Regions from separate parts of the Yoonia sp. 67-2 genome, predicted to be linked through region 2. Evidence: riboswitches for the same ligand, from Rfam matches in the RefSeq annotation. Region 2 holds a riboswitch; each other region holds the start of a gene.

What was found. Region 2 has a riboswitch for thiamine pyrophosphate ahead of thiB (thiamine ABC transporter substrate binding subunit). Riboswitches for the same ligand answer to the same signal wherever they lie in the genome.
Region 1: it holds a riboswitch for thiamine pyrophosphate, as region 2 does, so the genes downstream of both, thiD (bifunctional hydroxymethylpyrimidine kinase/phosphomethylpyrimidine kinase) here and thiB (thiamine ABC transporter substrate binding subunit) in region 2, are expected to answer to the same signal.
Region 3: it holds a riboswitch for thiamine pyrophosphate, as region 2 does, so the genes downstream of both, VOY09_RS04825 (FAD-dependent oxidoreductase) here and thiB (thiamine ABC transporter substrate binding subunit) in region 2, are expected to answer to the same signal.

Annotation. Positions count from the first base shown of each region.
Region 1 covers NZ_JAYKPK010000008.1:21,016-25,244, forward strand. The annotation lists gene VOY09_RS13250 (cysteine hydrolase) at 1-322, shown strand, start outside; gene VOY09_RS13255 (hypothetical protein) at 319-990, shown strand; gene VOY09_RS13260 (MBL fold metallo-hydrolase) at 992-1,777, shown strand; TPP riboswitch at 1,890-1,984, shown strand; gene thiD (bifunctional hydroxymethylpyrimidine kinase/phosphomethylpyrimidine kinase) at 2,087-2,878, shown strand; sul1 at 2,969-3,025, shown strand; gene VOY09_RS13270 (SulP family inorganic anion transporter) at 3,075-4,229, shown strand, end outside.
Region 2 covers NZ_JAYKPK010000002.1:193,116-197,344, reverse strand. The annotation lists gene VOY09_RS04250 (DMT family transporter) at 1-564, shown strand, start outside; gene aroC (chorismate synthase) at 528-1,634, opposite strand; TPP riboswitch at 1,725-1,822, shown strand; gene thiB (thiamine ABC transporter substrate binding subunit) at 1,859-2,848, shown strand; gene VOY09_RS04235 (thiamine/thiamine pyrophosphate ABC transporter permease ThiP) at 2,824-4,229, shown strand, end outside.
Region 3 covers NZ_JAYKPK010000002.1:321,730-325,958, reverse strand. The annotation lists gene dnaJ (molecular chaperone DnaJ) at 1-950, shown strand, start outside; gene radC (RadC family protein) at 985-1,728, shown strand; gene VOY09_RS04830 (hypothetical protein) at 1,728-1,859, shown strand; TPP riboswitch at 2,213-2,313, shown strand; gene VOY09_RS04825 (FAD-dependent oxidoreductase) at 2,366-3,370, shown strand; gene thiS (sulfur carrier protein ThiS) at 3,360-3,557, shown strand; gene VOY09_RS04815 (thiazole synthase) at 3,562-4,229, shown strand, end outside.

The DNA.
Region 1 (4,229 bases), on a different contig from region 2:
GCGCAAGCCCGGCGATTACTTCCTTCATAAACGCCGCTATTCCGCGTTCTACGGGACCGAACTGGAAATCCTGCTGAAAGGGCTGAAGGCGCAGACCCTGATCCTGATCGGCGGGCTGACCGATGTCTGCGTGCATTACACTTTCGCGGACGGGCATCAGGGCGATTATTATTGCCGGGTCGTGGGCGATTGTGTCGGCGGGTCATCGACCGATGCGCATGAGGCCTCTTTGAAAGCGATGGAATATCTGCAAACCGGGGCTGTCGTCAGCGCGGGGCAGATCATCGCGGAATTGAGTAAACGGCAACAGGCTGCCGCGTGATCACCACCAAGGATCTGCAAGGCCATTGGCGGCGCGACTGGATCACAGCGCCGGGATATGAGGATGCCACCACCCATGTGCATTGGATGCAGGCGGGTGATTTATTCGCCGACCTGCGGGTGCCGGCCGATCTGCCCGCGCTGACGGGCACCTGCCTTGCCGATCTGGGTGAGGCGGCATTGCAATCGCTGCTGCGGATCGAGGGCTTTGCGGGGCAGATCACCGTCACCGACAGCCAATGCACTTGGCATCGCGAAATCAACTGGCAAGGGGCCTTGGCCCGCCCCGATGTCGGTGCCATGTCATTGGACAGCGGCGTGCTGATCGAGGACGGCGTGCATGCCGAGTATCGCGAGGCTTGGCTGGCGCAAGCGACCGCGCCGTTGCGGGGGCTTCGGATCGCATGGGGTGACATGACCGGTGTGCTGATCGCCAGCGAGGATCGTTTTCTGTTCGGCATCGGTCCCGCCCCACAGGACCGCCCGGTGCCAGAGATTTTCACCAGCCATTATGCCTTGGGCCATTGGGACGGCGCGACGGGTATCGCTGATCTGTCCACCAATCCTTTTACTTGCGGCCAGCCCGTCATCACCCGCGATACCGGATTCATCTGGCACGCGCCGCTCTTCACCGGCGGGTCGGACCCGCGTCCTTTGAAAGTGCAATGACATGAAACTTCCCGTCGCTGAAAATTGGTTTACCGCGCGCGAGGTCGGCCCCGATGTCACCCTGATCCTTGAGCCGCATGTCCATGTGCTGGAACAGGCGAATATGTTTCTGGTGCAAGGCCGCGACCGCGACATGATCCTTGATACCGGGATGGGGATCGTGCCGTTGCGCCCGTACCTCGACACTTTGCGCCGCGATCCGGGGAAAGAGATTATCTGCGTCTCATCCCACACCCATATCGACCATATCGGCGGGGTGCATGAATTCGACATCCGTCTGGTGCATCCGGCCGAGGCCGAGGAAATGGCCGCGCCATCCGGTCTGAACTCGCTCTATCGCGACGACATGCCCGCGCGGCTGATCCAGACCTTTCTGGACGCTGGTTATCCACCGCTGGACGAGGTGTTGATCGATGCATTGCCGTATGAGGGCTACGACCCACGGTCCTACGTGCTGCGCGGCGCACCGGCGACGGGCTTGCTGCAAGAGGGCGACAGCGTCGATCTGGGCGATCATGTCTATGAGATCCTGCACCTGCCGGGGCATTCACCGGGGGGCATCGGCCTGCTCGAACGTGCGACCGGCGTGCTGTTCGGGGGCGATGCGATCTACGACGGCCCGCTGATCTATGACGGGCCGGGCATGTCGGTGCCGGATTACCTGAGTACTTTCGCCAAACTGCGCGCGCTTGAGCTGACGCTGATCCACGGCGGCCACGACCCAAGCTTCGGGCCAGAGCGGCTTGGTGAGATCATGGATCATTACGAGGCGATCTGGCGCGCGTAAGGGGGAACGCTATGCCGATAAGCCCCAATACCGCGTGAGCGGCGTCGTCCATGAACACAGAACAGGCAAACGTCACCTCTTCTTGACTCAGCCCCGCTGATCTTTACCCTCACTATCACGACAGGGGCGTCCGCGATTGCGGGCTGAGAAGCACCCTTTGAACCTGAACCAGATCATGCTGGCGTAGGGAGTCCGTGATACGCCCGGCCAAGGCTTGTCTGGTCCGCGCATCACTGACCCCCGATCCGGCGGGGGACATGCGATGACTGAAAATGATCACAGACGTGCCATCCTGCGGGGTGCAGCAGGATGATTGCGAATATCCTGTCCATCGCAGGCTCTGACCCATCCGGCGGGGCCGGTATTCAGGCGGATATCAAGGCGATTTCGGCCAATGGCGGCTATGCGATGGCGGTGATCACGGCGCTGACGGCGCAGAATACGCAAGGCGTGACAGCGGTGCAGATGATCCCCGACGATATGGTCGCCGCCCAGATCGCCGCGATCCGGGCAGATATCCGCATTGATGCGGTCAAGATCGGGATGCTGGGCGATGCCGCGATCATCGCGGCAGTGGCGCGGGCCCTGCAGGGGCTGCAGGCGCCCATCGTGCTGGACCCTGTGATGGTGGCCAAAAGCGGGGATCGTCTGTTGCAAACGGCTGCGGTGGACGCCTTGCGCGACATGCTGGGGATGGCGGCGGTTATCACGCCCAACCTGCCGGAAGCCGCCGATCTGCTTGGTCAGTCAGAGGCCGCCACCCGCGACCAGATGCAGGCGCAGGCGCGGGATTTGCTGGCGCTGGGGCCAAAGGCGGTGCTGCTCAAAGGCGGGCATCTCGCTGGGGATGATTGCCCTGACCTGCTGGCCGACGCCACCGGGCTGACCTGGCTGCCGGGCACAAGGCAGGCGACGCGCAAGACCCATGGCACGGGTTGCACCCTGTCATCTGCGCTTGCGACATTGCTGGGGCAAGGGGTGCCGCTGGTGCAGGCGGCGGCGCAGGCCAAAGCCTATGTCGCGGATGCGATCACAGGGGCGGATACCTTGACCGTCGGGCAGGGCCACGGCCCGACGCATCATTTTCATCGTTTCTTCTGATGCGATCCGCGGCCCCTTTGTGAAGTTTTTGCCTGAATTGCAAAGGTGGGTTGGCATGCGTCAGACTTCGTGTATATCGCGTCTTGTAAACATGGACCCGAGGTAAAGCTTGGGTGGCTCTTCCGGCCGCTGATCCGCCGGACAACCTGTTAAAACCAATGTTGTCGGCCCATGACGCCGAACAGGAAAGATTTACATGATATCTCTCGATACATACCGGGCCGAATGGTTCGGTAACATCCGGGGCGACCTGCTGGCGGGGCTTGTCGTCGCCCTTGCCCTGATCCCCGAAGCCATTGCCTTTTCAATCATCGCGGGCGTGGACCCCAAGGTCGGGCTTTACGCCAGCTTTTCCATCGCGGTGCTGATTGCCTTCACCGGCGGACGGCCCGGCATGATCTCTGCCGCGACGGCGGCGACGGCGGTGCTGATGATCACGTTGGTGCGTGAACACGGGCTGGAATATCTGTTGGCCGCCACCGTGCTGGCCGGTCTGATCCAGATTGGGGCGGGTGTGCTGAAGCTTGGCTTTATCATGCGCTACGTGTCGAAATCGGTGATGACCGGCTTTGTCAACGCGCTGGCGATCCTGATCTTCATGGCGCAATTGACCGAACTGGACCCCGCGCTGGTCACATGGCTGACCTATGTGTTGGTAGCTGCAGGTCTTGCGATCATCTATCTGTTCCCGCTGATCACCAAGGCGATCCCGTCGCCGCTGGTCACCATCATCGTGCTGACGGCGCTGGTGATGTTCTTTGGTTGGGACGTGCGCACCGTAGGCGATATGGGTGCCTTGCCCGATACGCTGCCTGTGTTCCTGATCCCGCAGATCCCGCTGAACTTTGAAACCTTCATGATCATCCTGCCCTATTCCATCGCGGTCGCCATCGTCGGCCTGCTGGAAAGCCTGATGACGCAGAATATCGTCGATGATCTGACCGACACCAAATCCGACCGCAATCAGGAATGTATCGGTCAAGGTATCTCGAACACGGCAACGGGTTTCATCGGCGGGATGGCAGGCTGTGCGATGATCGGGCAGTCGATCATTAACGTCAAATCTGGCGGGCGCGGGCGGTTGTCCTGTTTCGCTGCCGGGGTATACCTGTTGTTCATGGTCGTCGTCCTGGGTGATCTGGTCAGCCAGATCCCGATGGCGGCGCTGGTCGCGATCATGATCATGGTCAGTATCGGGACATTTTCGTGGTCATCAATTCAGGCACTGCGGACGCATCCGCAATCCTCATCCATCGTGATGATCGCGACGGTGGTGACGGTGGTCTATACCCATAACCTCGCCATTGGCGTGTTGGTCGGTGTGTTGTTGTCGGGTATCTTCTTTGCCGCC
Region 2 (4,229 bases):
GGCTGGGTCGTATTCGGCACCAAGGTGCGCCCCTTGGGCATCGCAGGCCTGTCGGCTGGCGTTGTCGGGGTCGTCCTGATCATGGGCGCGCGGATCAGTGGCGGCGTCGATATCTTCGGTCTGGTCCTGTGCGTGATCGGGGTGATCTCTCTGACCATCGCCACGCTGGCGGTCATGGGCGCGTCATCGGGCGGCAATGTGCTGATGATCGTGGGTTTGCAGATGCTGGTCGGCGCTGTTCTGCTGGCGGTGCCCGCGCTGGCATTTGAGACCTTGGTGGTGACTTGGAACTGGCAGCTGATCGTCGCCTTTGCCTATACCGTGCTGGTGCCGGGCCTCGCCGCGACCTTGGTCTGGTTCCTGCTGGTCGGCCGGATCGGTGCGGTCAAGGCATCGACCTTCCACTTTCTCAACCCATTTTTTGGGGTGGCGGTCGCCGCCATCCTTTTAGGCGAAAGCATCGGCCCGCTCGACGTGCTCGGCGTCGTGATCATCGCCGCAGGGATTTTGGCGGTGCAGCTGTCGCGTCAGCCGCCGATCACGCCGCGCACGCCGCCGGTCTGACCACGATCCAGCAGCAGATGATCGAGGATCACGCAGGCCATCATCGCCTCACCCACCGGCACGGCGCGGATGCCGACACAGGGGTCGTGGCGGCCTTTAGTGATCACCTCTGTGGGCGAGCCATCCATCATGATCGACTTGCGCGGTGACAGGATCGACGATGTCGGTTTCACCGCGAAACGCACGACGATATCCTGCCCCGTGCTGATCCCGCCCAGAATACCGCCGGCATGGTTGGAGCTATATTCCGGCCCATCCGGCCCCATGAAAATCTCATCCGCATTGTCGCGCCCGGTCAGGGCCGCAGCGGCCATGCCTTCGCCGATCTCGACACCTTTCACGGCGTTGATCGACATCATCGCAGCGGCCAGATCCGTGTCCAGCTTGGCATAAACCGGCGCGCCGATCCCCGCTGGCACACCGCGCGCGACTACCTCGATGATCGCGCCGACCGAATTGTGATCATCCTTACGCAGCCAAGTCAGATAATCGTTCCATTCAGCCGCCGCCTGCGCATCGGGGCAAAAGAAATCATTCTGATCGATCTGGTCCCAATCCATATTGGAACGATCAATCTGCTTCGCCCCCATCTGGGTCATATAGCCTTTGATCTGCACACCCGGCGCAATCGCCTTGATCGCCTCGCGCGCGACACCGCCCGCCGCCACCCGTGACGCGGTTTCCCGGGCCGAGGATCGCCCGCCGCCACGCGGATCGCGCAAGCCATATTTCTGGTGATAGGTGATATCGGCATGACCGGGCCGGAAGGTGTTCAGGATATCGCCATAATCCTTGGACCGCTGGTCGGTATTCTCGATCATCAACTGAATCGGTGTGCCGGTCGTGCGCCCTTCATAGACACCGGACAGGATTTGCACCGCGTCTGGTTCATTCCGCTGGGTCGTGTTCTTGTTCAGCCCGGGGCGGCGTTTGTCCAGCCATTGCTGGATCATCGCAGGCTCCAGCGGCACGCCGGGTGGGCAGCCATCGACGGTCGCCCCTAGGGCTGGCCCATGGCTTTCGCCCCATGTGGTGAACCGGAAAAGATGACCGAAACTGTTGATGGACATGGCGAACCCCCGTTTGCCAACGGTCTAGCGGGCGGGCCGCATAGGCTCAAGAGGTTTCCCTTGCGCCCGCCTGACATCCACCCTAGCCTGCCTGTCACCTCGGGGTGCCATTCCGGCTGAGATGCGCAAGCAGACCCGTTGAACCTGAACCGGTTAGGACCGGCGGAGGGAAGGTATGGCAATCCCGCTATCCCCCAATCCGCCCGTCGCATTTGGAGGATAGGATGCAAAACCACATTTATCTGCCACTTGCTGCGGGATTTGCGCTTTGTGCCACAGGCACATTGGCGCAAACCCCGGTGTTGCAAGTCATGACCTACGACAGTTTCGTCAGCGAATGGGGCCCCGGCCCCGCGATCAAGACAGCGTTCGAGGAAACCTGCGGCTGCGAAGTGCAATTCATCGGCACCGGTGATGGCGCGGCCCTGCTGGCGCGTCTGCAATTGGAAGGGCCACGGACGGAGGCCGATATCGTCCTCGGCCTCGACACCAACCTGACCGCAGCCGCGCGGGAAACTGGTCTCTTCGCACCGCATGGTGTGGAAGCTGATCTTGATCTGCCGATCGCATGGGATGACCCTGATTTCCTACCCTTTGACTGGAGCTATTTCGCCTTTGTTGGCAATGCCGGGGCCGAAGCGCCCACATCCTTGCGCGAACTCGCCGACAGCGACATCCGTATCGTCATCCAAGACCCGCGCTCATCCACCCCCGGCCTTGGCTTGCTGATGTGGGTCAAGACCGCCTACCCCGACACTGCCGCCGAACTTTGGGCTGACCTTGCCGACAATATTGTCACCGTCACGCCGGGCTGGTCCGAGGCGTATGGGCTGTTTCTGGAAGGCGAAGCGGATGCTGTCCTGTCCTACACCACATCGCCTGCCTATCACGTGATCGCCGAAGACGACGATACCAAGGTGGCTTGGGCCTTCGACGAAGGCCATTACATGCAGGTCGAGGTTGCGGCCAAAGTCGCCACCACCGATCAGCCGGAACTGGCGGATCAATTCCTTGCCTTCATGGTGACCGAAGGGTTCCAGTCGATCATCCCTGAAACCAACTGGATGTATCCTGCTGTCGTGCCAGCGGACGGCCTGCCCGCAGGCTTTGACACGCTGATCACACCCGACACGGCCCTGTTGCTGTCGCCCGAGGATGCGGCGGCGATCCGTGAAGAAGCCTTGGACGAATGGCGCAACGCGCTGTCGCAATAGCGCCACGCTGGCCCGGTGCCATCGCTGCGGCACTGGTGCTGGTGCTGACGATTGGCACGCTGGTCGCTGTCGGCTGGCGTGCCGAATGGCAGCGCGGGTTGTCGCCTGCCGATTGGGTGGTGATCCGCTTTACCCTGCATCAGGCGCTGGTGTCCGCCACGCTCAGCGTGCTGCTGGCGATCCCCGTCGCGCGGGCCTTGGCGCGGCGGCAATTCACCGGGCGCAAAGCGTTGATCACCCTGCTGGGCGCGCCGTTTCTGCTGCCGGTGATCGTCGCGGTGATCGGGCTGATCGCTGTTTTCGGGCGCAGTGGTGTCGTGAATACCGGCCTCGCATGGCTGGGCTTGCCGCTGGTCAGCATCTACGGCTTTCATGGTGTCGTGCTGGCGCATGTGTTCTTCAACCTGCCTTTAGCGATCCGGCTGATCCTGCAAGGCTGGCTGTCGATCCCGGCAGAAAGATTCCGCCTCGCGGCCTCGCTGAACATGCCGGTCGGGCGCTTGCTCGAATGGCCGATGCTGCGCAATATCGTGCCGGGGGCGTTTCTGGTGATCTTTCTGATCTGCCTGACCAGTTTCGCCGTGGCGCTGACCTTGGGCGGTGGGCCGCGCGCGACCACGGTAGAGTTGGCGATCTATCAGGCCCTGCGGTTTGACTTTGATCTGGGCCGCGCCGCGATGCTGGCGGCGATCCAGTTTGGGCTTTGCGCTGCGGCGGCGGCTTTGGTCTGGCGGGTGACGAGTGTCGACGCATTGGGCGCGGGGTTGGACCGGGTCGTGCAACGCTGGGACCTGCGCTGGCCGTTACTGGATTATTTGATGATCGCACTGGTCGCTGTCTTTTTGTTAATGCCTTTGACCATGATCATCTGGCGCGGCGTGCCGGGGCTGGCGCTGATGCCAGCCTCGATCTGGGCTGCAGCGGGACGGTCTATCATCGTCGCAGCCTGTTCCGCCCTGCTCTGCGTCACCATGGCGCTGGGGCTTGCCCTGCGCGGTGGGTCCTTGATCGCTGTGCTGGGCGTTCTGCCTTTGGCCGCGTCCGGTCTGGTCGTCGGCACAGGCGCGTTCTTGTTGGTCTATCCCTTCATCAACCCAGCCCGTCTGGCCCTGCCCATTACGATCTTGGTGAACGCAACGCTCGCCCTGCCCTTTGCTCTGCGCGCCATCACCCCGTCGGTCGATGCGATCCAGCGCGACTTCGGACGTTTGGGCGCAAGCCTCGGCCTGACTGGCTGGGCCTTCGTGCGGATCGTCGTCTTGCCGCGCATCCGCCGCCCTTTGGGCTTTGGTGCGGGGCTGGCGGCGGCCTTGTCGATGGGCGATCTGGGAGTCATCACCTTGTTCGCGGGCGAGGCCGAGGAAACCCTGCCACTGGCGAT
Region 3 (4,229 bases), 130 kb from region 2:
ACCGTTACGGTCATGCCGCGTTTGAGAATGGCATGGGTGGTGGTGGCGGTCCGCGCCCCGGTGCCGGTGGGCAGGGTGACTTTGCTAGCGCCTTTTCCGATGTCTTCGACGATCTGTTCGGGGATTTCATGGGCGGGCGCGGCGGCGGGCGGCGGAGCGGCCCACAGCGCGGCAGCGACCTGCGCTATAACCTGCGCATCAATCTGGAAGATGCCTTTGCCGGGCTGCAAAAGACGATCACGGTGACCACCGCTGTCGCCTGCGGGTCCTGTCAGGGCAGCGGTGCCGAAGGCGGCTCTGAACCGCAGACCTGCCCGACCTGCAGCGGCATGGGCAAGGTCCGCGCGCAGCAGGGTTTCTTTACCGTCGAACGCACCTGCCCGACCTGCAATGGCATGGGCCAGATCGTCAAGAACCCCTGCAAGACCTGCCACGGCGCGGGACGCGTCGAAAAGGAAAAGTCGCTGTCGGTGAATATCCCCGCAGGCGTCGAAACCGGCACCCGTATCCGGTTGAGCGGTGAGGGTGAAGCCGGCGTGCGCGGTGGCCCGGCGGGCGATCTTTATATCTTTATCGAGGTGAACAGCCACGCGCTGTTTGAACGCGAAGGTGTGAACCTGTTTTGCCGCGTGCCAGTGTCGATTGCGAAGGCGGCCTTGGGTGGCGAAATCGAAGTGCCAACCATCGACGGTGGCCGTAGCCGCGTGAAAGTGCCCGAAGGGTCGCAATCAGGCCGTCAGATGCGCCTGCGCGGCAAAGGCATGCCCGCGCTGCGCGGTGGTGGCAGCGGCGATATGATGATCGAACTGGCCGTCGAAACCCCTGTCAAACTGACAGCGCGGCAGCGCGAAATCCTGAAAGAATTCGACCGGCTGAGCGAGGAAAACAACCCGCAGGGGTCCAGTTTCTTTGACAGCGTCAAATCCTTCTGGGATTCTATGAAGAGTTAACCCTGCGGTAACCTGTGATCCGGCATGATGGGCTATGACCCATTTTGCCGAATCACGCTCCTTGTTTCCTGACACAGATCTCGTGCCACCGATGGCGACGAAACTGCCATCCTATCTGCGCGATCACCGCAAACGGCTGCGCGACAGGTTTCTGGCGGGCGGACAGGCGGCGGTGCCAGATTACGAATTGCTGGAACTGGTGCTGTTCCGCGCGATCCCACGACAGGATGTGAAACCGCTTGCGCGCGCCTTGATCGACCATTTTGGCGATTTCAACCGGGTGCTGTCGGCCAGTGTCACCCAAATCAGCAAGGTGCCGGGGGCCGGACCCGCCGTCGCGCTCGAATTGAAGGTTGTCGAGGCGGCAGCACATAGGCTCGCCCGTGCAAAGGTGATGCAGCGCCATGTCGTGTCCAGCTGGGATGCTTTGCTGAATTATTGCCATACTGTCATGGCGCATCGCGACACCGAACAATTCCGCATCCTGTTTCTGGACACCAAGAATGTGCTGATCGCCGATGAAGAACAGGCCAAAGGCACGCTGGATCACGTGCCGGTCTATCCGCGCGAGGTGGTGAAACGTGCGCTGGAACTGAATGCCGCCTCGATGATTCTGGTGCATAATCACCCCTCCGGTGACCCGACACCATCGCAGGCGGATATCAGCATGACGCGGCAGATCTCTGACGCGGCGCAGGCATTGGGGATGAACGTGCATGATCACCTGATCATCGGCAAATCCTGTGAAATCAGCTTTCGCGCGCAAGGGCTGTTCTGATGTCAGCGCATCGCCGCGATGATGTGTGCAACAGGCGCGTCGACCATCACGATGCTGCCGATATCGGCGCAGCCCGACAATGGCACGGACAATTCATGCAGGACAGGCCTGACGCGGCGGGTGATCTGTAAGAAACGTGCGTGGACGGCCCCGCCCGCAAGTGTCGGGCCGTCGGTGTGACGCCGATCTGCAAGCTCTGATCATCACGCGCAGGCGAGGATATGTTCGGAAAGGTATATATTTCAATGAGGTAAGGATCATCAGCTTGCCTGTCACCAGACGCTGCACAAACCCGCGCTGGCCGGTTCAATCCGGCGTAGAGGCTGACCAGATATGCCCGGATCGCCGATCCGCGTCTTCGCATTGAAAACATGCCGTTGCATAAACCCAGCCTTGGGCCATTGCCTGCTGCCATCCGCACATACCAAATCTGTCGTGCAATCAAGGCGCTTGCCAGCGCGAATTGATTGACCTAGGCTCCTTCCCACAACCGTTGGGGTGCCCCGTTTGGGGCTGAGAGGCGAAAGCTAACCCATCGAACCTGATCCGGATCATACCGGCGTAGGAAACGGTGACCAGCTGCGCATGACGCAAGCGATCCGTCTTCCTGTGTTGGTATCACAACAAGGGGGCGGCAGTGGCTCAGAGCAAGATCAGACGCGCGAAACCCGCGCCGTTGGCCGATGTCACGGTGATCGGCGCGGGTGTGGCAGGGCTTTGCGCGGCTTACAGCTTGTGCAAGGCCGGGCTTACTCCGCGATTAATTGACCGGCATGGCGCACCGGGCGCGCATGGCTGTTCATGGTGGGCCGGGGGCATGCTGGCCCCCTTCTGTGAAGGGGCCGTGGCCGAACCGGCAATCGTGGCCCATGGTACAAAGGCGGCCGCCTTTTGGGCGGAGGTGACGGAGGTGACGCAGCGCGGCTCGCTTGTCATCGCATTGCAACGTGATCAGGGTGAACTGGCGCGTTTTGCACGTCGCACCACGGGGCATGTGCGCGTCGACGATCTGTCCGCGTTGGAACCAGATCTTGCCGCACATCAAACAGCGCTGTTCTTCGCGCAGGAATCCCATCTTGACCCGCGCCGTGCCTTGGCCGATCTGACCCGCGCGCTGACCACGATGGGTGTGGTGATCACCAAGTCCGCAGTTGTGCCGGAAGAGATCAGCGGCCCTGTGATTGACGCGCGCGGCATGGCGGCCGGGCTGCCGGATCTGCGTGCTGTGCGAGGCGAAATGCTGTTGCTGCGTGCCCCGGATATCACACTGTCGCGCCCGTTGCGCCTGCTGCATCCACGCCATCCGCTGTATATCGTCCCGCGCGCAGAGGGGGTGTTCATGCTCGGTGCCACGCAGGTCGAAAGCGCGGACCGGCGCGGCGTGACAGCGCGTGCGGTGCTGGAGTTGCTGGGGGCGGCCTATGCGCTTGACCCGCGGTTTGCTGAGGCGGAATTGCTGGAAACCGGCGCCGATCTGCGTCCGGCCTATCCTGACAATGTGCCGCGCGTCACTGCCAAAGGCCGGGTGCTGCATCTGAACGGGCTGTTCCGCCATGGCTATCTGATGGCCCCGGCACTGGCGGCGCAGGCGACAGATTATCTGATCAATGGAAGCAAGGGGGATCTGGTCCATGCGGATTGAGGTGAATGGTGAAGCGCGCGAGATCACCGGCACGACGGTTGCTGCCGCGTTGGATGATCTGGGCTGGCACGATGCGCGCGTGGCGACGGCGCTGAACGGCCAGTTCGTTCCCAAGGCGGCGCGCGATGCAACCCCGCTGAGCGCAGGTGACCGGCTCGAAGTGCTGGCACCGATGCAGGGGGGCTGAAGACATGCGCAGCTTCTATGGCGTGACATTGGACACCCCGCTGATGCTGGGCACGGCGCAATATCCATCACCCGCAATCATGGCAGAGGCATTCCGCAGGTCTGGCGCATCGGTAGCGACGGTCTCCTTGCGGCGTGAAGGCGGGCAGGGTCAGGCGTTTTGGGACATCATTCGCGGCTTTGGCGTGCATATTCTGCCCAATACGGCAGGCTGCTACAGCGCGCGCGAAGCGATCACCACCGCGCAGATGGCGCGCGAATTGTTCGAGACGAACTGGATCAAGCTGGAGGTGATCGGCCATGCCGACACGCTGCAACCCGATCCGTTTGGTCTGCTGGAGGCGACGCAGGCCTTGGTTGCTGACGGGTTCGCGGTGTTTCCCTATACAACCGAGGATCAGGTGCTGGCCGCGCGCCTGCTGGATGCCGGGGCGCAGGTGCTGATGCCCTGGGGGGCACCCATCGGGTCTGGCCTTGGGCTGAATAACCGTTATGGGCTGCGGGCGCTGCGCGCCGCTTTCCCCGATGTGCCGATGGTGATCGATGCGGGTCTCGGCCTGCCCAGCCATGCGGCGGATGCGATGGAACTGGGCTATGACGCAGTTCTTTTGAACACCGCCGTGGCGCAAGCTGGTGATCCGGTGGCGATGGCGCGCGCCTTTGCGCTGGCGGC